DNA from 2 places in the Terribacillus sp. FSL K6-0262 genome. Region 2 is predicted to be linked to the other one. Evidence: a T-box and tRNA genes for the amino acid it is inferred to sense, from the RefSeq annotation. Region 2 holds a T-box; the other holds one or more tRNA genes.
The links. The T-box of region 2 lies ahead of alaS (alanine--tRNA ligase). A T-box ahead of a tRNA ligase gene usually reads a tRNA of that ligase, here a tRNA-Ala.
Positions count from the first base shown of each region.

Region 1 (15,759 bases), 1.1 Mb from region 2:
GCGCTTGAACGCCGCCTCCAGCCGGTAATGGTGAAAGAACCGTCAGCAGGGCAGGCAATTGAGATCCTGAAAGGATTGCAGGAGAAATACGAAGCATACCATCAGGTTTCTTACACAGAGGATGCAATCAAGGCGAGCGTGAACTTGTCACAGCGTTATATCCAAGACCGCTTCCTTCCTGATAAAGCCATCGACTTGCTGGATGAAGCCGGTTCACGAATCAATCTGCTGACCGTGACAACTGATGAAGACGCAATCCAAGCTCGTCTTGCACAGATTGCCAAAGAGAAGGAAGAGGCTGCAGGCCGTGAAGATTACGAACGTGCAGCATATCTTCGCCAAGAAGAAATCCAGCTGGAACAAAAGCTTGAGGAACCGAAGAATGAAGAAAAAGGCGAAGTGACAGTCGAAGTCATCCAGCAGATTGTCGAAGAGAAAACAGGCATTCCTGTAACGAAAATCCAATCCGAAGAGCAGAATAAAATGAAAAACTTAGCTGCTAATTTGTCCAGCAAGGTCATTGGACAGCAGCAGGCAGTAGATCGAGTCGCCAAAGCAATTCGCCGCAGCAGAGCCGGTTTGAAATCCAAACAGCGCCCAATTGGTTCCTTCCTATTTGTCGGACCGACTGGTGTTGGGAAAACGGAATTGACGAAAGCCTTGGCAGAGGAGATGTTCGGTACACGTGATTCCTATATTCGTCTGGACATGAGTGAGTATATGGAACGTCACTCCGTGGCGAAACTTATCGGTTCACCTCCGGGATATGTCGGACATGAAGAAGCGGGACAGCTGACAGAGCGAGTGCGCCGCAATCCTTATACAATCGTCCTATTGGATGAAATCGAGAAAGCACATCCTGATGTACAGCATCTATTCCTGCAAATCATGGAAGACGGTCATTTGACAGACAGCCAAGGCCGAAAAGTGAGCTTTAAAGATACCGTGATCATCATGACAAGCAATGCAGGTACAGGGGATAAGCAGATCTCGGTCGGTTTTACGAATTCCAGCAATGAAGCGGTATCCGTAATCGAGAAGCTGGGCGCTTACTTCAAACCTGAATTCTTGAACCGCTTTGATTCCATCATCAGCTTTGATGAGCTGAAAGAGGAAGACTTGGTACGGATTGTAGAGCTTATGCTTGCAGATTTGACTAAGAATATGGAAGAAGAAGGCTACAAGCTGGAAGTGACAGACGCTGCAAAACACTTCCTGGCGAAAAAAGGCTATGATCCTCGCTTTGGCGCCCGTCCATTACGCCGAGTCATCCAGGATCAAGTAGAGGATAAAATCACCGACTATATTCTTGAAGAAGAGGATGCAAGCAGTATGGTAGTGGATTTGATTGATGAACAGATTACTGTAATTGGTAAATGATACGGAAGAGACTCATGCATGTAAAGCATGAGTCTCTTTTTTTATACAGTATAATAGACCTGCAAAAGAAAGAAAGCGGCAAAGTATGCAGTATACTTTTTAGCTCGGTGCCTGCGCTGATTGGACAATGTGGATATGTTGGATGGGTATAAGTTTAGTGGAATGGTTTACCAGCTAAGGAGAAAATAAAAAACAGTGCAATAGCCTGCACTGCTCGTCACTAAATTTATTCAATTGGTCCATCCTATCTGAGGGAATGGATAATATCGAAACTTAACTTCCCCGATAACGGAGTCTTGTGGGATCAAGCCGAACATCCTGCTGTCTTTACTGTTTCTGCGATTATCTCCCATGACGAACAGGTAACCATCAGGAATTGTATCTTCACCGATGACATCACGCAGCTTGAAGTTATTCGTAAATAATGCATCTCCCTGCATAGCTTCCTTCATCTCTTTCAGATAAGGCTCCCGATGCTTTTTGCCATTTACGTAGAGTACATCATTCTTGTACTCGATCGTGTCTCCAGGTACACCAATCACGCGTTTTACATAGCTTGCATCCTGATCTGGCGCGTGGAAGACGACTTCGTCAAAACGGTTGATTTCTCCAATCCGGCTGATGATGATTTTGTTCTGGTCTTCCAAAGTAGGGGCCATCGATTCGCCATATACGGTACTGGGAAAATAAAAAAAAGTGCGGAAAATGAATAAAGCGACAATGGCAATACCAACCGACAGCAGCACAGTGTATAGTGTGCGTCTAGCTTTCAGGGAAAGCACCTCCTTTAGTACCAGTGTAACATATACGGAGAGTCCATAGAAAAAACTGGAGTTTTTTTAACTCCAGTTTTACAACAATTTTATATAGATAAGGAACTCTTCGAAGCGGGTGCTGGCTGGCGGCCAAACGGGGTTTTAGCCAGATAGTCGTAGTAACCATCTGTGTAAGGGTGAATGGATCCTTTCTGCCAAGGTTTCTCTTCGCCGCAGAAATGGACGATTGATGGTTTCTCCCTTACCGTGCGCAAAACCCGCTCCTCCTCGAGTGATTTCGCTTTGTATTCTTTCAGGATAACATGTGTCTGGGCATTCCATTTTGGATGGAGCATGAGCCAGTCATTCCAAAGGATGGCGTTCAGTGCATCTTGATCATGCCAAGCCAGTTTATCTGGATTTTCATTGATGAATGTCAGCACTTTATCCGTAATATCATGGTCACGCCATGCCTGCATATCGATCAGCAGCAGACCAGAGTTGAAATAACGATCTTCCTTGGTGATGCCCATTTTTTCAAGGCGGTGGTGCTCACCGTAGTCGCCGACGGCTGCAATGATGTTTCCTTCCATCTCGATATCGAATAATTTCTTGACATCATCCAATATCAGCATATCGCAATCAACGTACAACGTCCGTTCGATGGCAGGATCCATCATTTCAGGAATGGAAATACGATAATAAGCCGCTTTTGAAATATGACGGCTGGCAATTGCGCCTTTGTATATTTCCACATTCACAGTGAGGAAATCAAGCGGCGCTCCATGGATTGCTGCAGTTTCCTTCAATAGCTGTTTCTTCTCGCGGCTGATTCCGCCGTCGATGATTGAAATGACAATATCCTCAGGGCTGGAAGTGTTTTCAAGTAAAGAACTTAATGTCATACCCAAATGCTGTGCGTAGTTGTCGTCTGTCGATGAAACAATATGCATTTTCTTCTTCATTTTACTTCTCATCTCCTTGGTGTGTATATAACACTTGGAAAATGAGACTAAACATATGAAGGAAAATTGTAATTCATTTGAAATATATTGATTAACCTTTTGCCTCATCATCGTTCGTCTTACTGTTTTCTTTTGCTTCCCATTCTTCCAGCAGCATGCCATAGACATTATGGTTCACATATCCATAGACGAGCCTTTCTGCTTGGCGGATTGTTCCTTCATGCGTGAAGCCGAGCTTCTCCGGGATTCTCCTGCTTCGTACATTCCCGATTGCACAACGGATTTCGACCCGGTTCAACCGAAGTTCAAGAAAGGCATAATCAAGGCATTTGCTGACGGATTTCTGCATCAGGCCCAGACCGGTGTAATCCTCTCCCAGCCAATACCCCAAGCTGGTGGAACGATTTTGCCAGTCAATCTTATGGAAGCCGATCACTCCGGCTAAAGCTCCTTGATACCATATTCCGGCAGTAAAGCCGTCATTGGCGGCGAATTGCTCCAGTGTTTGCTGGATGAATTGCCTGCTGTGCTCGACAGTCGTATTCTGATCTACCCAAGGAAGCCATTGCCGTAAGTGCTCACGGGAGCTGTCGATCAGCTGGAACAGCTTATCGCTATCGTGCTGCTCCAAAAGCTTCAAATAAGTGGCTGAGTCAATACGATGTGTAAACATGATATGATATGTCGCTCCTTTCCCAATGCTATTAGTATAGCATGTCCAGCCGATTGTTAAAATTAGGAGGAAAGCCTTCGTGCATACGAACCCTTTGCAGACTGCATCCTATGGAAAAAGGGGGCGGAACCAATGAAGAAATGGGTATGTTTGAGTTGTCTCTGCCTGATGCTTGTTTTTCCTGTCAATACTGCTGCAGAAAGCGGGAGTGGTATTTGGGACTATATATTTTCGCAAACGGAAGAAGCAGGCAAGCTCCAAGTTCATTTCCTCGATGTCGGGCAAGGTGACAGCATGCTGATACAAACGCCATCACATTATAATATACTCGTAGATGGAGGGGATAGGGAAGCCGGGGAGAAAGTGATGGAAGAGCTTTTGGCCAAGGGAGTGGAAAAGATAGATCTCCTGGTGGCGACGCATCCGGATATCGATCATATCGGCGGACTCCTTCCAATACTTGAAGAGCTGGAAGTAAAGCATGTCCTGGATAGCGGGAAATTATATACGACCAGAACGTATCAGCGATACACGGAGATCCTGGCAGAAAAACAAATACCGGTGACCATCGCCAAAGAAGGCCATTATTTATCCATAGATCCGCTTATTTCCTTGCAAATATTAAACGCCAATCATACGAAGGCGACAAATAATCAAGCGTCCATCGTATTGCGGCTTACGTATCGGACAGTCGATTTCCTGCTTATGAGTGATGCGGAAGCGCAGCAGGAATATAGGATGAGACATAATTTTGAAGTGGAATCGGAGGTTTATAAGGTTGCACATCACGGCTCCCGCACGAGTAATACACTCGCTTTCCTGAAAAAAGTGAAGCCTGATTACGCTGTGGTTTCCTATGGGAAGGATAATGAATTGGGGCATCCGACAAAAGAGGTTGTACGTAATTTGCGAAAGACTGGCGCTGTGCTCTATGCAACGGCCAAAGGCGGGACAATCAGTATTGAAACGAATGGTCTGTCTTGTCGGATCACCAGTGAAAAGCCCGATCCGATTTATCGGGCCAAATGAAAAAGCGGATCCGATCGGATCCGCTTTAATTTGTTCGGGCAGCCAGCTTCACGAGTGTATTCGCAAGTGGCTTTTTGTTCTCTTCATCAGCTGCAAGCCATAGCTGTTTGAGCAAGTACTCTTCACGATTGCGAGGTTCTTCATTTTCCGCAAGATAATCGGCAACGCGCTGGGCGGCTTTTGTCAAAGCCTCTTCGCTCAAACCGAGGCGTTCCCCTTGTTTCACTTTGTTTCCTAAATAATCCTGGAAGTCATGGAAGTTGTTCAGGATCTCGTTTTTTTCTTCTTGAGGTAAATTTTTCACAGTATTTTGCGCGCGAGCTTCATCTGTCATTTTTCATTGCCTCCTCTTATTGCGTCAGTAATGTATTTCCCACTGTGCAAATAGACAAACAATGAAAAGATCAAATATGCTGGTAAATGGAGGGTTACTCGGCATACGTCTTGCGGAACCCATAGAAGGGGCGGAATTTCTTTTGTTCGTAGTACGATTTTGACGTACTGGTTGCCAGCATCTCCATGCGTGTAGAAGGGAACAGATCATGAGCTTCTTGAAGGAGCCTGCCGCCGACACCTTGCCCGCGCAGGCTGTCAGCTACCAGCAGTTCGGCAACGAGAAGCGTGATGACTTTATCCGTGATACAGCGGATATATCCGCTGATCATCCCATCCTTCACAGCAACCAGAGCAGGAGCCGATCCCTTCATCGCTTGGTCGAAGCGCTTGGGATCAGCGGCGAGTGTAGTCCAGCCCTCTGTCTTTAATAATGAAATGATCGAGCGCAGATCTTCCGTCTGATAGGGACGTATCGCTATCATTATTTTTGCCCCTTTTGTTTTCCTTTTGGCATCGATCCGAAAACGATTGCCCATATACAGCCCATTGCTAACCCGATTGCGACACTTTGAAGGGCGATACCGAACAGTATTGCCGTAATGATGCCGACTGTGATCGCCAAAGGGTAGCGGAAGGGTTTTTTCTCCTTGGTTTGCGTCAATTCTTATCCCACCTTGCTTTTGTAATTCCAGTATAACATGAATGACAGACTGCTATGGAAGGAAAAAACATTGCGCATCATGTTAGATTTTGTTACATTGAAAAGGTGTATTTTTAATGGGGAGAGAAAGAAATGGATATATTATTAAAAATAATACAGTCCGCGAGCGATTTTATGTGGACTTATATCATGATGGGGTTATTGCTCCTTGTCGGTCTCTATTTTACCCTTCGGCTTAAATTGGCGACATTCACGCAAATACCGCATATGTTTAAACTGATCGGTGAAAAGTCTGCTGATGGGAAAGGAGTCAGTTCGTTCCAGGCCTTCTGTATCAGTGCAGCTGCCCGGGTAGGTACTGGCAACCTGGCAGGTGTGGCACTGGCAATCTCTGTCGGCGGTCCGGGCGCAGTATTCTGGATGTGGCTGATGGCCTTCCTGGGTGCAGCTTCCGGGTTCATCGAGGCAACACTGGCGCAGATCTATAAGACACGTGACGGTGAAGCTTCCTTCCGGGGAGGGCCGGCTTACTATATGGAGAAAGCCCTGGGACAGCGCTGGTTGGGAGTCACTTTTGCTGTGATCATTACGTTGACATTCGGTCTTGCCTTTAATTCCGTCCAGGCCAATACGATCGTAAGTGCATTCCACAGTTCTTTCGGTATCAGCAAAGAATTGCTGGCGGTCGTTATGACAGTCGTCAGTGCACTTATCATCTTCGGGGGAACCAAGGTGATTGTCAAAGTATCCGAAATCATCGTGCCGGTGATGGCAGGGGGATATATCCTGCTGGCGATCGGTATCATCATCTTCCATATCACAGATATTCCGCATGCATTCATGATTATTTTCCAGGATGCTTTCGGCATCAGGGAAATTGCTGGCGGAGCTGTCGGTACTGCTATGATGCAAGGTATCAAACGAGGCATGTTCTCCAATGAAGCCGGTATGGGTAGTGCGCCGCAAGCTGCGGCTACTGCCAATGTATCCCATCCGGTGAAACAAGGCTTCATCCAATCATTTGGGGTATATGTCGATACATTTGGTGTCTGTACAGCTACTGCATTTATCGTCATTCTTTCTGGTCTCTATACAAGTACGGAATCTGATGGAATCGTACTGACACAGGATGCGTTGAGTTCACTTGTGGGATCATGGGCAGGAATCTTCATCGCTTTGATCGTCCTCTTGTTTGCCTTCTCATCTGTAGTCGGTAACTATTTCTATGGGGAGTCGAACATCAATTTCATCAAGCCTAGCAAAACATGGCTGTTCATCTATCGCGTCGCAGTAGTTGCGATGGTTGCAGTCGGTTCCGTGGCAAGCCTTGATTTTGTGTGGGGAGTGGCCGATCTCTTCATGGCAATCATGGCATTCATCAACTTGATCGCCATTGTGCTGCTTGGAAGAATCGCTTTCCGTGCTTTGAAAGATTATATGACCCAAAAGCGGGCTGGGAAAAACCCACAATTCTATGCAGACAGCGTAGCGGGAATCCCGAATGTTGACGAAGATGTTTGGGCAAAGCAAGCTGACAAATCAAGGGTATCCTCTTAAGAGGGTGCCTTTTTTGTTTAGCATAAAATGATTTAGATAAGTTAAGAAACACGACAGCAGGGAAGGACTAGGCGTACAATGGAATCAGAACTATGGACAAAGGAGTTTTGCTCCATGCAGAAAACAGCGCTTATATCGCTCGTGTTCGGGGTCATCAGTCTGTTTCTTTCTCTATACGGTATCTTCTTCGGGATCATTGGTTTTGTCCTTGCGTTACATACGATAAGGAAAGCTGATCATGTCGAAAGGGCAGGAAGAGGTATGGCAATCGGAGGGATGGCCACGAGTATCATCGGTGCAGGCTATCAAATCGTGGCCATCCTTATCCTTGCTTTGACAGGATAAATGAAAAAGAGTGCAGGTATAACGCCGGCATTCTTTTTTTTGTAACTTTTTTTAATGATTGGCGTATAGGAGATAGCTTGATTCAGGAGGGATTAAATGAACGCTTTACTGGTATACACTCATCCGAATCATGCATCACTCAGCTATAGCTTTTTACAGGCAGTGCAAGAAGGCATCCAAGCCAACCCTGCCATCAGCAAAACCGATACGATTGATTTGTATGAGGAAGACTTCGATCCTGTCTTGGTTTTCAATGAAAAAAAGCGGCGCCGGGATATGCACAACGAACCGGATTTTGCATCATATCGCGACAAAGTCAGTCAGGCCGATTTGCTTGTATTCGTCTATCCGATTTTTTGGGGGCGGCCGCCGGCGATGCTGCTAGGGTTCATCGATCAAGTCTTTGCAGCAAATTTTGCCTATCGGGATTAGGGCCTGCTGCCGGAGGGACTTTTGAAAGGAAAGCTGGCAGTATGTGTTTCGACGATGAAAGGCCCCTCCGTATATAGCCGTTTTTATTTGCGAAATGCCCATAAAATCCTGATGAAGCGAGCATTGTTTCAGTTTGTCGGCATTCGCAAGTTTAAGATCTTCGAGTTTGGCAGCATGGAAAAGCAGGGCGGAAAACAGAAAAAGTATCTGAGTCGAATCGAAACATTCTTTCGTAAGCTGTCTAAATAGGCAGCTGTTCCAAATCATAGTATTTATTCCTGACATCCTGTATATCATTTTTAGCTAAGCTGCGGCTGATCTGATCCAGCAAGGAAGCGAATGTTTCATCTTCAATGCGCTCCGACTGCTGGGCAATCCGGGTGGATACTGATTCCAAAACTGCTTCTGATATGTTTCCGATTTCGTGAATCCGGAAGTATTTCTGAATTTCCCGGATGGCCGTCTCTTTATAGGTCGCTTGCCATTCGTCATAAGTCGGCATAGTACATACCCCTTTCTATTCAACAAGGAGCTTCGTCCTGTTATACTGTCTATGACTCATCATGCGACCTGGAAAGGAAGAAAGCAAATGTTACGAAAAATAAATGCTCTGCTCGCCATGATTGTCATTGCGATCGGCGTCTACCGATATATCGATCAGGATTATGAAGTGAATCCCAAATTGATGCTGCCGCTATTATCTCTTATGTTTTTGCTGTTTGCAATTGAGGCGAGCTTGAACAAAAGAAAGCTGATTGCCGGATTATATGCCGTCATTTTCGTGATTGTCGTTGTTGCAATGGCCATGATTTTGACACAGACATAAGTCTCCTTCATCCCAGAGGAGGCTTTTTTGTTTATCCTTGACAAGAAGAAGGTAACTTGCATACAATACGATTAACATTTAACATATTGTTAATTAAAAGGAGATTATATGATTGAAGTCGAATAAAGAAGTGAAACACTATGATGTCAGCCGCTATCGCACACCTGATGGTTATACCTCGGACATAGCCGTATTTACGATTACATCGGAAAAAACGAAAGCATATGCCCCGCCCAAGATGGAGCTAAAGCTGATGCTCATTAAGCGAGCGGAGCTTGATACGGAGGGGGATCCCAATATCGAAGCAGGTAAATGGGCATTGCCAGGAGGATTCGTGGCACCGGAAGAAACTGCCCTTGAGGCAGCCAGCCGTGAATTGAAAGAAGAGACGGGTATAGAGCACATTCATCTGGCGCATTTCGGTGTTTATGATCAGCCCGGACGGGATCCGCGCGGATGGATCATTTCGAATGCACATTATGCCATTGTGCCGGAGCATGCATTATGTGACAGAAGAGCGAGTGATGATGCTGCCGATGTGGAATTGTTTTCATTAGAGGAACTCGAGTGGGATCTGTTGGCATTCGATCATTCAGCCATCATTCGTGATGCCGTCGCTCATATCTCGCGGGATTTATTGCAAACTACAGTTGCAAAGCAATTCCTGCCGGAGGCATTCACCTACTCGGAGCTGCAGGCTGTCCTGCTTACCGTCACCGATGACAAGGCAATCCGGAATGAACAGGCGTTTGCACGTAAAATCAAGTCACTGCCTTTCATTGAAGCAGTCGAAGGCCAAAAGACACAGCGTACCTCCAAGCTTCCGACACAGCTTTATCGTTTCGTGGATGCAGAAATAAAGCAATCGATTTATACAGCCCGTCATTAATCAAGAGGAGGATTTAGGATGAAGGCATTGATCAATATCGATTATACCAATGATTTTGTGGCAGAAAACGGAGCGCTCACTTGCGGGGAGCCTGGACGTGAGATCGAGGAGCGGCTGACAGCGATCACCTCCGGATTCATCGAGAGTGGGGACTATGTTGTTTTTGCCATCGATAAGCATGAGGAAGGGGATGCATTCCATCCGGAAACAAAGCTGTATCCGCCCCACAATATCGAAGGGACACAGGGGAGGGATTTGTACGGAAGACTTGCCGAGGTATATGAAACGGCAAAACAGAAAGCGAATGTGTACTTTATGGATAAGACAAGGTACAGTGCATTTGCTGGTACCGACCTGCTGCAGCGGCTCAAGGAACGAGGGATTGAGGAAATCCATGTGATTGGCGTGGCCACGGATATTTGTGTTTTTCACACGCTTGTCGATGCTTATAACTATGGCTTCAAAATCATCGTCCATGCCGATGCGGTGGCGAGCTTCCATCAGGAAGGGCATTCCTATGCGCTGCATCATTTTAAAAACGTATTAGGTGCTGAAGTTGTCGAAGGAGGAAAGGAAAAATGACATATTATCAGGACGATAGCACTGCATTGCATACCGACCTTTATCAAATCAATATGGCCCAGACATATTGGAAGGATGGAAAACATAATCGCAAAGCCGTATTCGAACTGTTTTTCCGTAAGCAGCCATTTGGCAATGGCTTTGCCGTCTTTGCCGGCTTGGAGCGTGTCATCGATTACCTGAAGGATTTCCGCTTCTCGAACTCCGATTTGGACTATCTGGAGCAGGAGCTTGGATATGATGGAGCATTCATCGCCTACTTGCGCGAGCTGCGTTTTACTGGCGATTTGTACAGCATGCAGGAGGGGGAGCTGGTTTTCGGTACCGAACCGATCATCCGGGTGGAAGCGCCGCTGGCCCAGGCCCAGCTCATCGAAACGGCTTTGCTGAATATCGTGAACTATCAAACGCTGATTGCCACGAAAGCAGCCCGTATCATGCAGGTCTTGGATGAGGGGGATACTGCAATGGAATTCGGCTCCCGGCGTGCCCAAGAGATGGATGCAGCCATTTGGGGGACCAGGGCTGCCTACATCGGCGGGTTCCATGCTACGTCGAATGTGAGAGCGGGTAAGAAATTCGGCATCCCGGTTGCCGGTACGCATGCCCACGCACTTGTACAGGCATATATCGACGAGTATGAGGCCTTTCGCAAGTATGCAGAAAGCCATGTGGACTGTACTTTCCTTGTAGATACGTATGATACATTGAAGTCGGGTGTGCCTAATGCCATCAGGGTAGCAAAAGAAATGGGAGATAAAATCAATTTCAATGCCATTCGGCTGGATAGCGGAGATCTCGCTTATTTGTCAAAGCAAGCGCGCAAGATGCTGGATGAAGCGGGTTTCACGGAAACGAAAATAACTGCCTCCAATGATTTGGATGAGGAAACAATCGGGGCATTGAAGGCACAGGGCGCAAAGATCGACAATTGGGGCATCGGCACCAAGCTCATAACCGCGTATGATCAGCCTGCATTGGGGGCCGTTTATAAAATCGTCTCCATCGAGGATGACAATGGCAATATGGTCGATACAATCAAAATCAGCGCCAATCCTGAAAAAGTATCCACCCCTGGTTTGAAACGTGTCTATCGGATCATAAATCGGGTCAATCAGAAATCGGAGGGGGATTATATTGCGCTAAAGGATGAAAAGCCAGAGGATGAAAAGAGGCTTAAGATGTTCCACCCGACTTATCCGTACATCAGTAAGTTCGTAACGGACTTCGAGGCGAAGGAGCTTCAGCAGCCTATTTTCCGGAATGGCGAGCTCGTCTATGAGCTGCCATCACTGAAAGAGACGCGTGAATATGTGAAGCACAGCCTCACCTATCTATGGGATGAATATAAACGGACACATAACCCCGAAGCGTATCCTGTCGACTTGAGCACAGCTTGCTGGAACAATAAGATGCAATTGATTGAACACATCAAGTCACAGCTGGAGGAGAAGTGATATGGGGAAAATCGGAATTTATGGTTCTTCCTTCGATCCGATTACCAATGTCCATTTATGGACCGCCAGCACGGTAGCCCATCGCTGCAAGCTGGATAAGGTGATCTTCCTGCCTTGCTCCAGTAAGCGGAAGGATAAAAAACTCAATACGACCGACGAACATCGTTGGCAAATGGTTCAGATGGCTATACAGGATAATGACCGTTATATTGCCGATGATTACGAAATGAAGCAAGAAGCCTGGAATGCGTATACCGAGCAGACACTGAAGCATTTCAAGGAAGTCTATCCAGATGATGAGATATATTTCATCATGGGTGCAGATCTGCTTGAGGATATCGGAGCAGGCAAATGGGGAAATAGCGAAGAACTGGTGCGTGATAATCGATTCATCGTCATGGCCCGTAACGGTATTGATATGCTGAAAGTCATCAGTCGTTCACCGCTTTTGCGCAACCATGATGACGGCCAAACCTTTCATCTGATTGATAAAGGGCTGGCGATGGAAATCAGCTCCACTTATATCCGCGATGAGCTCGCTGTTGGAGGAGAGCCGAGATATTTGCTGCCGGAGAGCTGTTATCGGTATATCAAGGAGCATCGGATATATGGATGATAGATCATTTCATTGGGAAAAACGAAAAAGAGGCATAAATCAGTATGCCTCTTTTTCGCTATCTTAGTGGAGCATAGCGGGCTCGAACCGCTGACCTCTTCGCTGCCAGCGAAGCGCTCTCCCAGCTGAGCTAATGCCCCGTATGTAATTGATGATCCGTCACAAAAGTATTATAGCGCTTCTTTGCGTTTCTGGCAATATCTTTTTTGCAAGCATGATTGTCGGACTCTATCGGCTGCTATGATATAATCTAAATAATATAATGTCGATTTGGAGGACGATGGAGTGCGGTTTGTGAGTATAGATTTCGAGACGGCGAATCGGTATTGGTCCAGTGCTTGTTCGGTCGGTGTTGCTGTAGCGGATGAGACAGGTGTGATGGAGGAATGGTACACACTGATCAACCCGCTGATGGATTTTGAAGATCAGAACATCCAGGTGCATGGGATTCTTCCGCGTGATGTGGAGGATGCGCCGACGTTCAAGGAAATCTGGCCCAAGCTGAGCAGCTATCTGGCCGGCAATGTCGTCATTGCGCATAATGCCAGCTTTGATATGGGTGTGATTCGCAAGGCTGCGGCACGTTTTGGATTGGAGATGCCGGATTTTGATTATCTTTGTACGCGGATCATCGGCAAGAAGGTGTGGCCGGATATGGAGAACCATCGGCTGAATACCTTGGCTGCCAGCAAGGATATCAGCTTTGCGCACCATAATGCCATGGAGGATGCACGAGTGGCAGCGAATATCTTCCTTCATGCGATGGCTGATTCAGGTGCACAGAGTATCGAGGAGCTGACCAAAGTATTGAAGGTGAAGCAAAAAAGCATCCATGATACAAGCTCCTCTGGCAGCAGGTCACGATATGGGGATATCAAGCCTCAGACGGATCAATTCGATCCGGCCCATCCGTTCTACCGGAAGCAGGTGATGTTCACCGGGACGATGAAAAGCTTGAAACGGAAGGATGCGATCCAAAAGCTGGTCAATGTAGGCGGCGTGCATACAGACAGGATGGATGCGTCTACACGGTATCTCGTTGTCGGAGCAAGGGATTATGAGAAGTTCGCTGCTGGCAAGAAAACGAGCAAGCTTGTGCAAGCGGAGCGGATGATTGAGAATGGGAGACCATTGCGAATCATATCAGAGGAAAAGTTCCTATCATTGGTATAAGGAGTTCTCATCGGGAGGACTCCTATTTTTACTGGGAGAGATGATATGTTTGAAATAATGGAAACGGATATTGCGGCAGGAACGTATAAGCCAATGGTTGAAAGATTATGCGATGTCTGCGACACATTCACATTTGCTGTACTGCCTAAGCGGATGATGGGGCAAACAGAATCGCTCCGCCGGCTGTTGACAGAGCTGGATCCATATTTAAAAGAGGTCGTTCATGCGAATGGTACATGCGCGAATCTTTTTGAACCGCATATATCGGCAGCGAATCATCATTACCATATATGCGAGCAGTCACGGCGGGTGATTTTGGGGGCGGCGGATGATCTTTTTGCCTGGCAGCAGCCGGAGCTTCCGGAGGATTTGTCTTTTTTAAAGAAAGAAAAGGAGTATTTCGTAACGAATGCACATGAAGGTTATGCGATGCTTTTTGAAGTGGATAGTCATTTATTGGAACTTAGGGGGTCAAGATGGATCAAAACCGATTAGAAAAGAAACCATTTGATTGGCGGCTATTCCTGGCATTGGTCAAAGGGACGAACCCGCCGCGAGGAATTGTCATGACGGCATTGATCATGAGTCTATTGACGACGGGTGTCGGATTCACTGTTCCGTTGTTCACGAAAAATCTGGTGGACGGTTTCAGCGGGCAATCGTTCACTGGCGGTCAAATTGCCATACTGGTAATGGCTTTCGTGCTGCAGGCGCTGGCCAGTGGATTGTCCATTTACTTGCTGGCCAAAGTCGGACATCATGTCGTAGCGAAACTGCGGGAGCGTTTATGGGAGAAGCTATTGCATCTTCCGATTCGTTTTCACCATAACAATGAAACAGGCGAGACGCTCAGCCGCGTGACGAATGATACAACGATTGTCAAAGAGCTGATTACAGATCATCTGACTAGCTTCGTGACTGGCATCATATCGATTGTCGGCTCCATCATCATTTTGCTTATCCTCGATTGGAAGATGACCATCGTCATGCTGCTGGCTGTTCCGATAGCCATCCTTATCATCATGGTGCTTGGACGTCAGATGTATCGGGTATCAAAGACGATGCAGGAAGAGACGGCTAAATTCACAGCTGTCCTGAATCAAGTCCTTCCGGAAATGAAGCTCGTCAAAGCTTCCAATGCCGAGCGTGTCGAATTGGAACGCGGGAACAAAGGGATCCGGTCATTATTCACATATGGCTTGAAGGAAGCAAAGATACAGGCGCTGCTTTCACCGCTCATGCTGTTCATCATGATGCTTCTGCTGGTGACCATCATTGGTTACGGCGGGGTACGTGTCGCATCGGGTGCATTGTCAGCAGGAGATATGGTTGCCTTCATTCTGTATTTGTTTCAGATCATCATGCCGATGACACAGCTGTCGATGTTCTTCACACACCTGCAGAAGGCGATGGGGGCGACGGAGCGTATTTATGATGTACTTGGAGAAGAAATAGAGGATGCAGATAGAGGTAAATCCATTCAGCAGGTGGATGGGGATTTGCATATTGAACATGTGAGCTTTGCTTATCACTCAGAACAAGTATTGCATGATCTTAGTTTTACCGCTCCTGCCGGTAAGGTGACGGCTATTGCCGGACCAAGCGGCGGGGGGAAATCGACACTTTTTGGCTTGCTGGAGCGGTATTACGAACCGACAAGCGGCATGATCAGGCTGGCTGATACGCCTATCCAGGATTACAAGCTGCAGGACTGGCGGCGTCAAATCGGGTATGTGGCACAGGAGACAGCATTATTATCCGGCACGATCCGTGAGAACATCTGTTATGGCTTGGAGCGAGAGGTGTCGGATGAAGAATTGGAACGCGTATCGGAGATGGCTTATGCCAAGCAATTCATCGAAGAGCTGCCGGATGGTTATGAGACGAAGGTGGGAGAACGGGGAATCAAGCTCTCTGGCGGGCAGCGCCAGCGTATAGCTATCGCCAGGGCGCTCTTGCGTGATCCGCAGATCCTGATGCTGGATGAAGCGACCTCAAGTCTGGATAGCAGTTCGGAAATCTATGTCCAGCAAGCGCTGCAAAATCTGATGCGGGATCGGACTACCTTTGTGATAGCTCACCG
Region 1 covers NZ_CP150277.1:789,969-805,727, reverse strand. The annotation lists gene MHI54_RS04185 (ATP-dependent Clp protease ATP-binding subunit) at 1-1,380, shown strand, start outside; gene lepB (signal peptidase I) at 1,611-2,162, opposite strand; gene MHI54_RS04175 (glycosyltransferase family 8 protein) at 2,243-3,100, opposite strand; gene MHI54_RS04170 (GNAT family protein) at 3,192-3,773, opposite strand; gene MHI54_RS04165 (ComEC/Rec2 family competence protein) at 3,906-4,802, shown strand; gene MHI54_RS04160 (DUF3243 family protein) at 4,828-5,136, opposite strand; gene MHI54_RS04155 (GNAT family N-acetyltransferase) at 5,231-5,620, opposite strand; gene MHI54_RS04150 (hypothetical protein) at 5,620-5,799, opposite strand; gene MHI54_RS04145 (alanine/glycine:cation symporter family protein) at 5,932-7,356, shown strand; gene MHI54_RS04140 (hypothetical protein) at 7,471-7,701, shown strand; partial or broken gene MHI54_RS04135 (NAD(P)H-dependent oxidoreductase) at 7,798-8,382, shown strand; gene MHI54_RS04130 (hypothetical protein) at 8,375-8,635, opposite strand; gene MHI54_RS04125 (hypothetical protein) at 8,723-8,959, shown strand; gene MHI54_RS04120 (NUDIX hydrolase) at 9,072-9,848, shown strand; gene MHI54_RS04115 (isochorismatase family cysteine hydrolase) at 9,867-10,430, shown strand; gene MHI54_RS04110 (nicotinate phosphoribosyltransferase) at 10,427-11,887, shown strand; gene nadD (nicotinate (nicotinamide) nucleotide adenylyltransferase) at 11,889-12,503, shown strand; tRNA gene MHI54_RS04100 (tRNA-Ala) at 12,571-12,643, opposite strand; gene MHI54_RS04095 (exonuclease domain-containing protein) at 12,798-13,676, shown strand; gene MHI54_RS04090 (hypothetical protein) at 13,722-14,171, shown strand; gene MHI54_RS04085 (ABC transporter ATP-binding protein) at 14,153-15,759, shown strand, end outside.
Region 1: it has a tRNA-Ala gene. The T-box ahead of alaS (alanine--tRNA ligase) is inferred to sense a tRNA for this amino acid. The anticodon was not compared.

Region 2 (15,759 bases):
TGAGGGATGGGGTGCGCATCAAACCGATCACCTATGGCGGTGAGCAGGAGCGCAAACGCCGGGCAGGTACAGAGAATGTCGCTTCCATTGCGGGCTTCGGCAAGGCTGCCGAATTGGCTGTGCAAAAGCGGGCAGAAAGAAGGGCTTCTTATCAGCAGCTTCAGGATGCGTTCGTTTCCGAGCTTCAGCTTGCAGGTATCGATTTTTCGATCAATGGCGGGGCATCTCAGCGATCTGCTGGGATAGTCAACATCAGTTTTCCGGGAACGAATGTCGAGTCTTTGCTGATGAATTTCGATTTGTCCGGTGTGACGGCATCCAGCGGCAGTGCCTGCACAGCAGGTTCTGTTGATCCATCGCATGTCTTGAAGACGATGTACGGCGAGGATGAGCGTGTCACGAACAGTATCCGCTTCAGCTTCGGATACGGCAATACAGTTGAATCTGTCGCAGAGGCTGCCCAGACAGTCGCTGCTATCATAAAACGTCTGACAAAAGGAAAGGAGTGACAAATGATGAAAGAAAACAAAGATATCCGGGTCGTCGTCGGTATGAGCGGCGGTGTCGATTCTTCCGTTGCAGCCCTATTGCTAAAACAGCAAGGCTATGACGTAGTCGGCATCTTCATGAAAAACTGGGATGATACGGATGAGAATGGCTTCTGTACCGCTACAGAAGATTTCGAAGATGTTAAAAAAGTTGCCAATCAAATCGGTATTCCATACTACGGGGTGAACTTCGAAAAGCAGTACTGGGACAAAGTATTCACCTACTTCCTCGATGAATACAAAGCCGGGCGCACCCCGAATCCCGATGTGATGTGCAATAAAGAAATCAAATTCAAAGCTTTCATGGATCACGCCATGTCCCTCGGAGCCGACTATTTGGCAACGGGACATTATGCACAAGTCGAAAAGCGTGACGGCAAGACGGTCATGCTTCGCGGCTTGGATGAAAACAAGGATCAAACGTATTTCTTGAACCAATTGACGGAATCCACTCTTTCCAAGGTCATGTTCCCGCTTGGCGGCATGGATAAGAAAGAAGTGCGCCGCATTGCAGCAGAGCATAATCTGGCTACTGCAACGAAAAAGGATTCCACTGGTATCTGCTTCATCGGGGAGCGCAACTTCAAGAGCTTCCTGAGTGAATACCTGCCGGCACAGCCAGGTGTCATGTCCACATTGGACGGTGTCGTGAAAGGGAAGCATGACGGTCTTATGTACTATACGATCGGGCAGCGCCAAGGCCTTGGAATCGGCGGGGAAGGCGAACCATGGTTCGTTGTCGGGAAAAACCTGAAAGAAAACATCCTGTACGTGGAACAAGGTTTCAATCATGATAGTCTGTTTTCCGATGCACTGATCGCCAGTGATGTCAGCTGGGTTTCTGAAACAGAGCTGGCTGAGCCGATTACGGTGACAGCCAAATTCCGTTACCGTCAAAAAGACAGCAAAGTGACGGTGACACCGGTCGGAGACAGGAAAGTGCGTGTCGATTTCCATGAGCCGCAGCGTGCGATCACACCTGGACAAGCAGTCGTTTTCTATGATGGCGATGTATGTCTTGGCGGCGGAACGATCGATGATATCATCAAGAACGAACAACAGCTTGAATACGTTGGTTAAAGCAGAAACCCTTGTCTTATGGCAAGGGTTTCCCTTACATAGAGGAGTGGAACAATGGATCATATCAAATTAGGAATCGAGGCTTTGCAGCAGCAGGATCTCGAGGGTGCTGCCAAGCATTTCAATGCAGCGATAGAGGAACGGCCCAACGATCCTGTCGGCTATATCAATTTTGGCAATCTGCTGATGCGGATGAATGAACTGGAGAAGGCAGAGCGATTTTTCCAGCGTGCCATCGAATTGGATGAAAAAGCTGCAACAGCCTATTACGGGCTGGGAAGTTTGTATTATACTGGTGAGATGTACGAAAAAGCGATCCAGCAGCTGATGGAAGCAGTGAAGCTTGGGTTGGATGAAGGAGATGTCCATTATTTGCTGGGTATGTCCCTGCAGCAGACTGGCAAGGAGAAACTGGCATTGCCTTATCTCCAGCGAGCGGCGGAGCTCGAAGAACGGGATGCTGCCATCGTCTTTCAATATGGTTTGGCACTGGCGAACGGAGGAGAGGTCGATACCGCTCAAAAAGTTTTGCTCGATCTGCTGGAATGGAGTCCGAACCACAGTGATGCCCTTTATAATGTAGGGGTTGCTTATTTGTATCAGCAGCAGCTTGAAAAAGCACTTGAATACATGGAAAAAGCGCTGCAAGCGCAGCCGGACCATGAGATGGCCATGCATGGCAAGGCACAGATTGAATTGATCATGGAGCAAATCGAGAACGAAGAGTAAGGAGCACAGGCGCATGGAATATGGGGAGACGGCTGAAAGCCCTAGAGGCTTTGTGAAAGGTGAATTATTGCATACGATTTTTCGCAAAGAGGAAGAGCAATTTTCCATCGTCCGCATCAAGGTATTGGAAACCAATGAGACGTTCGATGAGAAGGATATCGTCGTCAAAGGATACATTGGTGAACTGGACCAAGGCGAGCCTTATTTGTTTTATGGTTCGATGGTCCATCATAAACGCTTTGGTGAACAATATGAAGTGACGGAATACAAGCGGTATGTACCAGAAACGAAGGATGGACTGATTCAGTACCTTTCCAGTGACTTGTTCTATGGAATCGGAAAGCGGATTGCCGAGCGTATTGTAGCGAAGCTGGGCGAGAATGCAATAGCGGATATTCTGTCCAATGCTGATTTACTGGATGGCATCCAAGGGCTGAACGATGAGAAGAAGGAAAGATTCCTTCATGATCTTCGTACCCATCAAGGCTTTGACCATGTGATGGTGCATCTGTCCAAATATGGCATAGGTTTGAAGCTGGCACAGAAGATCTATAAAGTGTATCGTGATGAGGCCATTCAAGTATTGGAGAAGGACCCATATCAATATGTATTCGATATCGAAGGATTCGGGTTCCATCGAGCGGATGAAGCTGCCCGTAAGAATAACCTCCCGATGGACCATGGCAGCAGGCTGCAGGCAGCCTGTCTGATGGTGCTGCAAGACAGCATGCAGGCGGGTCATGTTTATTTGCCGAACGAAGAGGTGCTGAAACAGGCAGCTGTCTTATTGCGCAGTGCCCAATACGGTATTAGTGCGGACCAGATCGAAGAACAGCTGGGCGTACTGCATGCTCAGAAAAAAGTTGTCAAAGAAGAGGAGCGGATCTATCATCCGATGCTTTACTTCGCTGAAACTGGATTCTGCAAGCATTTGCAGCGTTTGAATGAACAAGGCACCCAAACGGAGATCGTGCAAGCAGAACTGCTCAAGATCATCGGGAAGCTCGAGGAAAAAGAGACGATCAGCTACGGGAAAGAGCAGTTCGAGGCAATCGAGCAAGCATTGCAATCCAAGGTGATGATCCTGACCGGAGGACCGGGAACCGGTAAGACGACGGTCATCAAAGGTTTCATCAAAGCATATGCGGAAATACATGAGCTATCCCTTGATCCAAAGGACTATAAAGATAAGGATGAAAGGTATCCTTTCGTCTTGACGGCACCAACCGGAAGGGCCGCCAAACGGATGAGCGAATCGACAGGCATCCCTGCCAGCACCATCCACCGATTATTGGGATGGGATGGCACCGAATCCTTCGAGCGTGACGAAGATAATCCGCTTGCCGGGAAGCTGCTTATCGTCGATGAGTTTTCAATGGTCGATATTTGGCTGGCAAACCGATTGTTCAAAGCGATCCCGGATGATATGCAGGTGCTGCTTGTCGGGGATGAGGATCAATTGCCATCCGTCGGTCCTGGGCAGGTGCTTTCTGATTTGCTTCGTACCGAAGCTGTTCCGCGAGTGATGCTGAAGGATGTCTATCGACAAAAAGAAGGCTCGAAAATCATCACGATTGCCCATGCCATCAAAAATGGCACCTTGTCGCAGGACGAACTGGAAAAGGACAAAGATTTTAATTTCATCCCTTGCCGCGAGCATCAGGTAGTCGACGTCATCACTCAGATCGTTGGCCGTGCCGTCGAAAAAGGCTGGGATCTGCGCGATGTACAGCTGCTTGCCCCTATGTATCGTTCGCAGGCCGGTATCCATGCGTTGAACCGCCAGCTTCAGCAGCTTGTCAATCCAAAGGATAAGCAAAAACGGGAAATGGCAGCAAAAGACGTAATCTTCCGAAAAGGCGATAAGGTCATCCAGCTTGTCAATGACCCGGAAGAAGGTGTTTTCAATGGCGATATCGGGGAAGTGGTTGCCTTGTTCCGGGAGGAAGAGAATGTCGAGCAAAAGGAGCAGCTTGTCGTTGCCTTCGATGAAAAAGAAGTCGTCTATGAGAGCAAGGATTTATCTAATTTGATGCATGCTTACTGCATCTCCATCCATAAATCCCAAGGGAGTGAATTTCCAATCGTCATCATGCCGGTCGTGCCGGGCTACCGCCGCATGCTCCGTAAAAATTTGCTGTATACCGGCATTACGAGGGCGCAGCGCTCCCTCATACTTGTCGGGGAGAAACAGGCGTTTTTGCAGGGGATCCAAACAGAGGATACGAATACGCGCTACACTTCTTTGGTGGAGCATCTTGGTTTCAGTGAAGCAGAAGGAGATGACATCGACCGGATGCTGCGGGAGGCCGAGGCTGAGCAAGAGGACATTTCCCCTTACGATTTCATGTAGTATATACAAGGAAATAATTGGACATTCTAACATGTAAAAAGGATTTGGAGTGATCCGGCATGTTGAAATGTCCGAATTGCGGCAGCAAGGATATCGGGAAAATCGGACCGGAGCAGTATTACTGCTGGGGCTGTTTTATCGAACTGTCCTATAAAGATGAGATGCTTTCATTGCATCAAGTCGAAGAAGATGGCTCATTGAGTTCCCTTGATGATTTGTTCACGGATGAGGAGCGGAAATGCGACGGCGCATCATTCTAGGAAAATGAAAGAAGCATCCCGCCTTTACCGTGTCCTCTTATGGATGGTGACGATCGTTGTCGCTTTGCTGCTATGCTTCCTGCTGATCAAGCTGTACCCTTTTTACCGTTCGTTTTTACTGTTCCTGGGCGGACTTTTCCTGCCTTTCATCGTCGCAGCTTTGATTGCTTATTTGCTGCATCCGGTGATTGATTTCCTTGCCGCGTGGCGTTTGCCGCGTTGGCTGTCGATCCTTATTATCTATACACTGTTTTTTGGCGTATCCGGTTTCCTGGTGTACAAAGGATTCCCGGTGCTGATCAGTCAGGTGAAAGAGTTCAGCCATAATCTGCCCGCGTTGATCCAGCGTTATGATCATTATGTCCGATTCTTATATGAACGGACGGCATTCTTGCCGGAAACGGTGCATGACCAGATGGATGCCGTGCTGCATGGCTTGGAGCAGCGTGCCGAAGGATTTTTGAAAAAACTTCTGCATGCTTGGAACAAGCTGCCGCAAGTGATCATCTTCCTGGTGGTTACACCGGTCATTGTCTTTTATATGCTGAAAGATACGGATAAAATCGGTCATGCAGGCCTTATGCTCCTGCCGCGCCGTTACCGCAGCAAGGTCAAGAGCTTGGTGCTGAGGATCGATAATAATCTGGGTCATTACATCAGGGGGGTACTGCTTGTCAGCTGCATCATCAGCCTTTTGACCTGGACTGCTTTCACACTGATCAAGCTGCCATATTCCCTGATACTGGCTTTGCTGGTCGGGACGACCAATATCATCCCTTATTTCGGTCCGATCATCGGAGCGGTGCCAGCTGTATTGGTAGGACTAACAATCAGTCCGAAAACAGCCCTGCTTGCTGGTATCACGGTGTTCATCATCCAATTGATCGAAGGGAACCTGCTTTCTCCTTTCATTGTCGGCAAAAGCATCCATATCCATCCGCTGCTGATCATTTTCGCCTTGCTTGTCGGCGGTGAACTAGGGGGTATTATCGGTATGATCGCTGCTGTGCCTGTCCTGACCATTTTGAAAGCATGCGTGGATACGGCAAAGGAGCCGGATGTTTGACAAAATCCGCTTTTTTCTCTATACTTACGCTTAGATTTATAGTGAAAAGCGATGAAGGTACCAGTACATGACGTCCTTTTATCAAGAGAAGAGATTCCTTGGCTGCGAGAATCTCCATAAAAGCGTGATGGAAAGCTATACCGGAGCTCTGAGTTAATCCTTATCGGATGCGCACCGTTATCTGCGCTTAAAGGTGATAGGCCGTTTTTTGGCTTATAATCAGGGTGGTACCGCGATCATACTCTCGTCCCTGCAAATGGCAGGCACGGGAGTTTTTTGTATGTTTACATAATAAAGGAGGCTTTTTCATGGAAAAATTAACGTCTGCTGAAGTAAGACAGAAATTCCTCGATTTCTTCAAGGAGAAAGGACACAGCATCGAGCCGAGTGCTTCATTGGTACCGGTCGATGATCCGTCCTTGCTATGGATCAACAGCGGAGTTGCAACACTGAAGAAATATTTTGACGGACGGGTCGTGCCCGAGAATCCGCGCATCGTCAATGCACAGAAAAGCATCCGTACAAATGATATCGAAAATGTCGGCTTCACTGCACGCCATCATACGTTCTTTGAAATGCTTGGGAACTTCTCGATCGGTGACTATTTCAAGAAGGAAGCAATCCTGTGGGCATGGGAGTTCCTGACTGATAAAAAGTGGATCGGCTTTGATCCGGAGCGTCTATCCGTTACCGTTCACCCGGAAGACGAGGAAGCTTATCAGATGTGGCGTGACCTTGTCGGTCTTCCAGAGGAGCGGATCATCCGCACGGAAGAGAACTTCTGGGATATCGGCGAAGGTCCAAGTGGTCCCAATTCGGAGATTTTCTATGACCGCGGCGAAGAATATGGCAATGATCCATCTGATCCCGAGCTTTACCCAGGCGGTGAAAACGAGCGTTATCTGGAAATATGGAACCTTGTTTTCAGTCAATTCAACCATAACCCGGATCACACGTACACACCGCTTCCAAAACAGAACATCGATACCGGTATGGGCCTGGAGAGGATGGTATGTGTCATCCAGGATACAAAAACGAATTTCGAAACAGACTTATTCATGCCGATCATCGAGAAAACGTCAGAATTTGCAAAAGTCAAATATGGCCATACCCCTGCAGATGATACGGCGTTCAAGGTCATTGCCGATCATATCCGTACTGTTTCCTTTGCAATCAGTGATGGTGCGCTTCCTTCCAACGAAGGCCGCGGCTATGTACTGCGCCGCTTGATCCGCCGGGCGGTGCGCTATGCGAAGAATATCGGAATAGAGAAACCGTTCATGAAGGAACTTGTCCCTGTCGTTGGTGACATCATGGATGCTTTCTATCCGCAAATCCTGGAAAAACGCGAATTCATCGAAACTGTCATCCAGACAGAGGAAGAAAGATTCCATGAAACACTTGCTGATGGTTTGAACATCCTCAATCGTATCGTCGCGGAAGAAAAGGAGAAGGGAAGCAACGTCTTCCCTGGCACAGAAGTATTCCGTCTGTATGACACATATGGCTTCCCGAAAGAATTGACGGAGGAATATGTCAGTGAAGAGGGCTTCACTATCGATGAAGCCGGTTTTGAAGAAGAGATGAAACAGCAGCGGGAACGTGCCCGTGAAGCTCGTCAGAAAGTGAACAGCATGCATGTACAGGACAGTGTCCTGCAGGAAGTGGAAGCCGAAAGCACATTTATCGGTTATGACCGTACGGAAACAGATGCAGCCATTTTGGCCATCGTCAAGGACAAGCAGCTGGCTGACGTGGCAATGGAGGGTGATGAAATCTTCTTCATCCTGGAAGAAACGCCATTTTATGCTGAAAGCGGCGGGCAGGTAGCCGATGAAGGCTGGGTGACGACAGAAACAGCGACCGTATTCGTACAAGCTGTCAAAAAAGCACCGAAAGGGCAGAACCTTCACCAAGGTGTCGTAAAGCAAGGCCAGATCAAAGTAAAGGAAATCGTCCATGCGAAAGTCGATACAAGCAGACGTCAGCATATCGTCAAAAACCATACAGCGACGCATCTGCTGCATCAGGCTTTGAAGGATGTATTAGGTACACATGTCAACCAGGCTGGTTCCCTGGTCGCTCCTGACCGTCTTCGATTCGATTTCTCCCACTTCCATGCAGTGACGAAAGAAGAATTGGAAAAAATCGAGGAGATCGTCAATGAAAAAATCTGGGATGAGCTTGCTGTCAGCACATCCTACCAAAGCTTGAGTGACGCAAAGGAAATGGGCGCGATGGCGCTGTTCGGTGAAAAATACGGCGATGTCGTCCGCGTTGTCCAAATCGGTGATTACAGCCTTGAGCTTTGCGGAGGGGTGCATGTACGCAACACTTCCCAAATCGGTCTGTTCAAGATTGTTTCCGAAAGCGGCATAGGTGCAGGAACACGCCGTATCGAAGCAGTGACTTCCAAGGAAGCATATCGATTCACGATGCAGCAGCAGCATATCCTTTCTGAAGCTGCGGCAGAACTGAAAACAGCAAACGATCAAGTACCTTCCCGAATCGAGGCGGTATTTGCCGAACTGAAGGAAGTACAGCGGGAGCGTGACAGCCTGCGCGGCAAACTGTCCCAGCTGGAAGCAGGCAATATCCTTGATAAAGTGAAAGAAGTGAAAGGTGTCAACGTGCTGGCAGAGCAAGTGGACGCAGCCGATATGAATCAGCTCCGCGACATGGTCGATGATCTGAAGCAGAAACTTGAAAGCGGCGTTATCCTGCTTGCTGCAACGGCTGAAGGCAAGGTGCAGCTGGCAGCCGGCGTATCCAAGGATCTGATCGGACGCGGCCTTCATGCGGGCAACCTGATCAAAGAAACAGCAAAACGCTGTGGAGGCGGCGGGGGCGGCCGTCCGGATATGGCCCAGGCTGGCGGTAAGAATCCGGAGCAGGTGCCACAAGCTCTTGCATATGCAGCCGTATATGTCGAAGAACAACTTTGATTTTCCAAATCCGACAGAAAAGTATATACTGTAAAAAAAGACTGGCAATAAAAGCGAGGTGGCTGCTTTGAGTTCGATGGATAAAACAATGAAATTCAACTTCCCTGAGGAACCGATGGACGAGAATGTCCGAGAAGTGCTGATGTCCGTGTTTGAAGCATTGCGGGAAAAAGGATACAATCCTATCAATCAGATCGTGGGCTATCTGCTGTCCGGGGATCCGGCTTATATTCCCCGGCACAAAGATGCCAGGAATCTTATCCGCCGCATGGAGCGGGATGAGATCGTGGAACAACTGGTAAAATTTTATTTGGAACATAACCATCATGACTGACATACTAAAAACGATCGGACTGGATGTCGGCTCCAAAACGATCGGCGTGGCGATCAGCGATGGACTGGGCTGGACTGCCCAGGGCCTGACAACGATCCATTGGAATGAACCGGATTATGGAACAGCCAGGAATGAATTGCAGCAAATCATTCAGCAGCATGAAGTCGGAAGGGCTGTCATTGGCATGCCGAAGAACATGAATGGTACAATCGGTCCAAGGGGAGAAGCATCACAGGCTTTTTCCCATTGGATCAAAGAAGAGTTCGCTATTGAAACGGTGCTCTGGGACGAGCGTATGACAACGATGGCAGCTGAACGTGTGCTGCTTGAAGCGGATCTCAGCCGGAAGAAACGCAAGAAAGTAATCGATAAGATGGCAGCAGTCATGATCCTGCAAGGCTATCTGGATTCGAAACAATAAGGAGTGTAGCCGTATGGCATTGGAAGAAAAAGAACGTATCATCATCCCGGATGAAAATGGGGAGGAGCATTTATTCGAGGTTTTGTTCAACTTTGACGTCGATGAAACCGGAAACTCCTATATCGCAGTCGTCCCTGCGGAACAAGCTGATGCAGATGACGAAGTAGAGGTGTTTGCTTTCCGTTATGAAGAGAAAGGCGACGACAAGGACCTGACATTGTTCCAGATCGATACAGAGGAAGAATGGGAAATGGTCGAAGAAATGCTGAATACACTAACTGATGAGGAAGACGGCATCTAATCTTGGAATAGGCAGTCCTCTCTTTCCGATAAGGCAGAGAGGATTTTTTCTTGCAGCTTTATCCGCATAATTTGTCGTGCGGGTGGTGAGCCCCCTGACGTTTATTGTATAATAGGGCGGATAAAGGAGGAAAGATAGCTTGACTGCCTCGAATGATGATCTTTTTCAACAGAATCGGGACAGAAGAATGGAGGAAGCAAGCGTCGTGCGGAAAATAGTATTGATGATCATATCCGTAATAATCGTACTTCTATTGATTGGTGCACTCGGGACCTTTATCTACGTTAATGCCAGTATGAAAGCTGTCGATTCAGACAATGATACAACACAGGTTGTCGAAGTTCCCATGGGAGCTACTGCTTCCTCGATCGGTCAATCCTTGGAGGAGCAGGGTCTGATTAAGAATGCCTTCATTTTCAGGCTGTATGTGAAGTTTTCCGGTGAGGCCAACTTCCGCGCGGGGAATTATGAGCTCTCCCCATCCATGTCCATGCAGCAGGTCGTCGATGAACTGAACGACCCAGAGGCGGGGAATACCCCGTCTGCATCTGCTGCTGTTCCTGAAGGATCTGATATCGAGGAAATAAGCGTCATCCTTTCTGAGTCATTGGGCATAGATAAGCAGGCTTTCCTGGATAAGATGAAAGATAAGGCCTATATCAAACAATTGATCAGTGAATATCCGGATATCCTGACGGAGGATATCCTGAATGAAGATATACGTTATCCGCTTGAAGGCTACTTATTTGCGGCTACTTATAACTTTACATCCAAGGATGATATTACGATCGATAAGGTGGTCCATATGATGCTGGACAAGTCACAGCAGATCATCACACCTTATTTGGATGGATTCAAGCAGAAGGACTTGACTGTGAACGAGGCACTCACATTCGCTTCACTTGTCGAGAATGAAGCGAGGAATGAGGATGAACGCAAGATGATTGCGGGCATTTTCTATAACCGTCTGGAAGAGGATATGAAACTGCAGACAGATCCAACTGTGCTTTATGCATTGGGAGAGCATAAGCCGCGGGTGTATTACAAGGACTTGGAAGTGGATTCCCCTTACAATACATACAGAATAAAAGGACTTCCTGTCGGTCCGATCAGCAACTTCTCAGAGGATGCACTTGAAGCAGTCGTGAATCCGGAGAATTCGGATTACTTGTATTTCCTGGCCGGGGATGATGGAGAAATCTATTATGCGCGGACCTTCGACGAGCATGAAGAACTGATCGAAAAACATATGCATTTGGATGAGTAAGCAGGTAAAGTGAGGAAATGATATGTTACAAGCAATAATGGATTACTTGGAGGAGCATGTGGAGCCTTCACCGGAATGGGCCAGAAAATTGGAAGAGCTTGCTGCAGGGGATCGTGTCCCGATCATGGAGCCGCTCGGCATCCAATTTTTGATGCAGATTATCCGGCTCCATCAGCCGGCCAAGATTTTGGAAATCGGTACGGCAATCGGATATTCCGCCCTTATGATGCGCCATGCGAAATCCGGCGTGCGCATCGTGACTGTCGAGCGGGATGAAATCCGTTATGAACAAGCGATCACACATATCCGGGAACAAGGTGCCCAGGAGGATATCCTGGTTCTAAAAGGCGATGCATTCGATTTGGAAGAGACGATCCGAGCGCATGCTCCTTATGATTTCGTTTTTATCGATGCAGCAAAAGGGCAATACCAGCGTTTCTTCGAGGCATATAGTGAGATGCTGAGTGAGCGCGGGGTGATCGTCAGTGATAATGTCTTATTCAAAGGCTATGTAGCGGATGACAGCGATGCAACACCGCGCAAAGCAAATATTGCAAAGAAGATTCGTAAATATAACGAATGGTTATTCGGGCATGAAGCTTTCCATACTACTATTTTGCCAGTGGGTGATGGAGTAGCCATCAGTGTGAAGAAATGAATGAGGAAGCAGGAAGAGGAGCAGAAATAATGGCAAAGAAACCTATCATTATCGGTGTTGCAGGAGGATCGGGTTCAGGAAAGACTTCTGTCACAAGATCCATCTACAAACGGTTTACGGACAAGACGATCCTGGTAATCGAACAAGATTCCTATTATAAGGATCAATCCCATCTTCCGTTCGAGAAGCGTCTGAACACAAACTATGATCATCCTTTTGCATTTGATAATGAGCTGCTGATGCAGCATTTGCAGCAACTTGGAGAACAAAAACCAATCGAGAAACCGATTTATGATTATAAAATCCATACACGTTCCGAAGAAACGATACCAGTGGAGCCGAAGGATGTCATCATCCTGGAAGGCATCCTTATCTTGGAGGATGAACGGCTGCGGGATATGATGGATATCAAAGTATTCGTCGATACCGATGCCGATCTTCGCATCATCCGCCGGCTGCTGCGGGATATCAAGGAACGGGGCCGTACGATTGATTCTGTCATCGAACAGTATGTGAATGTCGTCCGTCCGATGCATCTGCAATTCATCGAGCCAACGAAGCGATATGCAGATATCATCATACCGGAGGGCGGCGAAAACCATGTAGCCATCGATTTGATGGCTGCAAAAATCGAGACGATCCTTTCTGGCCGCACGACATGACTTGTACAGATAAGTATTGAATTTTCGGCGGGAATCTGCCATAGTATGGAATATGCATGAAAACGCTATAGAAGCAAGGCAAAGGGAAAGAATCTTTTAGAGCTCAAGGGGTGGTTGAATTGGCTACAGAAAAACAATATTACATGACTAAAGAAGGTTTGACGAAGCTTGAAGAGGAATTGGAATATCTGAAGACAACTCGTCGCCAGGAAGTCGTCGAGCGCATCAAGATTGCTCGCGGCTTTGGTGACCTGTCGGAGAACTCCGAATATGATGCGGCGAAAGACGAACAGGCTTTCGTCGAATCCAAAATCGCTACAACGGAAAATATGATCCGAAATGCTGTCATCATTGAAAGTGATACAGATAATCCAGATATGGTAGGCATGGGTAAAACGGTTACCTTCATCGAACTGCCGGATGGTGAAGAAGAGAGCTATACAATCGTTGGAAGCGCGGAAGCAGATCCGTTTGAAGGTAAAATTTCAAACGATTCCCCGATTGCCAAGAGCTTGATCGGACATGAAGTCGGCGAAGAAGTGACTGTCACGACTCCAGGCGGAGATATTCAGGTCAAAATTACCAAAGTGGAATAGACATAAAACAAAAGCTGCTTCCGAATTATATGGAAGCAGCTTGTTTTATTGAAACTGAATGACTAACTTGTTCGGAAGATTTCTCAAAAGGAAAAAAGGGTATGAGCTTTTGCAGGATAAAACTTTCTTTGTCGAGTGCAAGCAGAAAAGAAAAGACGACTTGTTCCTTCACACTGGTAAAAGACAGACAGCATCCTTCCGGTAAGAAGATAGAGAAGATCTCGGCTTCCTTATCGTAGCCGACATACTCGAACGATTCGTGGCCCCAAAGGTTCGTATCCATTCTTGTCACTTTCATCATGCTTATCTTCCTCTCCTTCCACAGGAACCATGATGACTGACGATGCAGTTACACCTGCTTTTATTGTTTATATAGTTAGATATATATGCACAGAATCCTTCCGCTATGTCAAAATTAGATTTGCTTCAACAAAATCATCAAATGAAAACAGCTTATGATATGACTTTGGCTTCGCACTAGTTCATAGTATAATAGAGAACAATGAGGAGGGAAGAAGCATGGCGAATGATAATCAGGATTATTCCAGATTGAATAATAGAAACAAACGCAGAAAACCCAGGAAGTGGCTGAGTGTCGTCCTGGCAATCGCGGGTGTCGCTTTGGTCGTCGTGCTGCTCGCAGCAGTTTTGAACGATAAGCCGACAATGGATGACCAGGCCAATGCCAATGACGAACAAAGCAATAAAACCATTGCAGAACAACTTCAAGGCAGCGATGATTCCAGCAGTGAAGAAAAAGATACAGAACAAAGTGACAAAGAGAAGCAGGATAAGGAAAAAGAGAAAAAAGAAAAACAAGAGGCTGAGCCATCAGATGATAATGTAAAGGAAGCGTACACGAAGGATTGGGATCCAGTGGGCACGGAGCAGTCCGGAACGCATACGACAACCTTCGAGAAAGGCACGCAGGACTGGAATGAGCTGATGCAGGCTGTCGGTGGCGCTGTAGGGCTGGATCCAGCATCCATGACGGTATGGTGGGTCGAGAATAACGGCAATGGAGGCAATGATGTAATTGCGACGGTCTCCGCCCCTGATTCAGAAGAGACATTCCGCGTATTCGCAAGCTGGGTCGATGGAGAAGGCTGGCAGGCGAAAAAAGTGGAAGTGCTAAAAGAAAACGATAAGAATTAAAGGAGCAGACAGAATGACAATCGGCATTATTGGAGCAATGGATGAAGAAGTAGCATTACTGAAAGAAACGATGGCAGACAAAAAGGAAATTATCGCAGCAGGATATGAAATCATAGAAGGCACATTATCCGATAAGCAGGTTGTCCTCTTAAAATCAGGTATTGGCAAGGTGAATGCCGCGCTTGCTGCCGCGATGCTGATCGAGCGTTACGCACCGAAAGCCATTATCAATACTGGTTCAGCCGGAGGATTTGCAGAGAATCTGGAAGTCGGGGATGTGGTCATATCGGATTCTGTCGTGCATCATGATGTTGACGTGACAGCATTTGATTATGCTTACGGACAAGTACCGCAGATGCCGCCCGCTTACCAGGCGGACGGCGAGCTGATTCAGCTTGCCAAGGATGTAATCGATCAATTCCCGGACACGAAAGCAGAAATCGGTCTTATTGCAACAGGTGACAGTTTCATGTCTGATCCGGAGCGTGTTGCTTTTGTCAGGGAGAAGTTCCCTGCCATGCTAGCAGCAGAGATGGAGGCAGCGGCAGTGGCTCAGGTTGCCTACCACTATGGGACTCCTTTCGTCATCGTACGGGCATTATCTGACATTGCCGGTAAGGAATCTCCCGTATCATTCGATGCATTCCTTGATCAAGCTGCCCGAAATGCAGCAACAATGATCATGAAAATGGTCGAGCGTTACTGAATATCCATGACAGCAATTACCAGGTAATTGCTGTCTTTTTTTATGTTACAATGTTGCTAGTTTGGAAGAGGAGGCGACATGATGAATAGAAGACAGCAGCTGCTGCTTGATAAAATCGCAGATTACCGTCGTTTTGCATTGGCGCTTCTGATTCTTGGCATTTATTTATACCTTGGATCGGTGATCAATGTTTATTTGACACCTTCAGATAAAGCAGATATCCTGTTCGCTATGACTGGCGGGTGTGTTGTTACAAGCATCCTGATCTGGTTTGCCATTGAACGATGGAAAAAATTATTGGAAAGCTAAAAACTCCGGCATTATGACCGGAGTTTTTTTAATCGATAGTTTGTCAATCTAAATGCGACAGTTCCTCCTGGAAAGCCTCGTAAGGAGTTTTCCATCCTAATATTTTTCGCGGGCGATGATTAATTAGGTATAGTGCTTGGTGGATTTCATCTTCTGAAACAGAGGCTAAGTCTGTTTTCTTTGGGAAGAACTCCCGAAGCAGCCCGTTACTGTTTTCATTGGTTCCTCGCTGCCATGGGGCATACGGATCGGCAAAGTAAACCGAGATATCCATTTCATTTTCGATTTCTTGATAACAAGCAAATTCTTTCCCTCGATCTGTGGTCGCTGTCTTAAATATTTCCTTAGGCATAGAAGCTGCCACTTGTG
Region 2 covers NZ_CP150277.1:3,022,351-3,038,109, forward strand. The annotation lists gene MHI54_RS15455 (cysteine desulfurase family protein) at 1-509, shown strand, start outside; gene mnmA (tRNA 2-thiouridine(34) synthase MnmA) at 516-1,628, shown strand; gene MHI54_RS15465 (tetratricopeptide repeat protein) at 1,683-2,357, shown strand; gene MHI54_RS15470 (ATP-dependent RecD-like DNA helicase) at 2,371-4,710, shown strand; gene MHI54_RS15475 (hypothetical protein) at 4,770-4,970, shown strand; gene MHI54_RS15480 (AI-2E family transporter) at 4,975-6,036, shown strand; T-box leader at 6,079-6,291, shown strand; gene alaS (alanine--tRNA ligase) at 6,345-8,981, shown strand; gene MHI54_RS15490 (IreB family regulatory phosphoprotein) at 9,049-9,315, shown strand; gene ruvX (Holliday junction resolvase RuvX) at 9,308-9,736, shown strand; gene MHI54_RS15500 (DUF1292 domain-containing protein) at 9,750-10,037, shown strand; gene mltG (endolytic transglycosylase MltG) at 10,177-11,304, shown strand; gene MHI54_RS15510 (O-methyltransferase) at 11,327-11,962, shown strand; gene udk (uridine kinase) at 11,992-12,624, shown strand; gene greA (transcription elongation factor GreA) at 12,744-13,220, shown strand; gene MHI54_RS15525 (hypothetical protein) at 13,246-13,521, opposite strand; gene MHI54_RS15530 (YrrS family protein) at 13,740-14,375, shown strand; gene mtnN (5'-methylthioadenosine/S-adenosylhomocysteine nucleosidase) at 14,389-15,081, shown strand; gene MHI54_RS15540 (YrhC family protein) at 15,160-15,390, shown strand; gene MHI54_RS15545 (IS30 family transposase) at 15,434-15,759, opposite strand, start outside.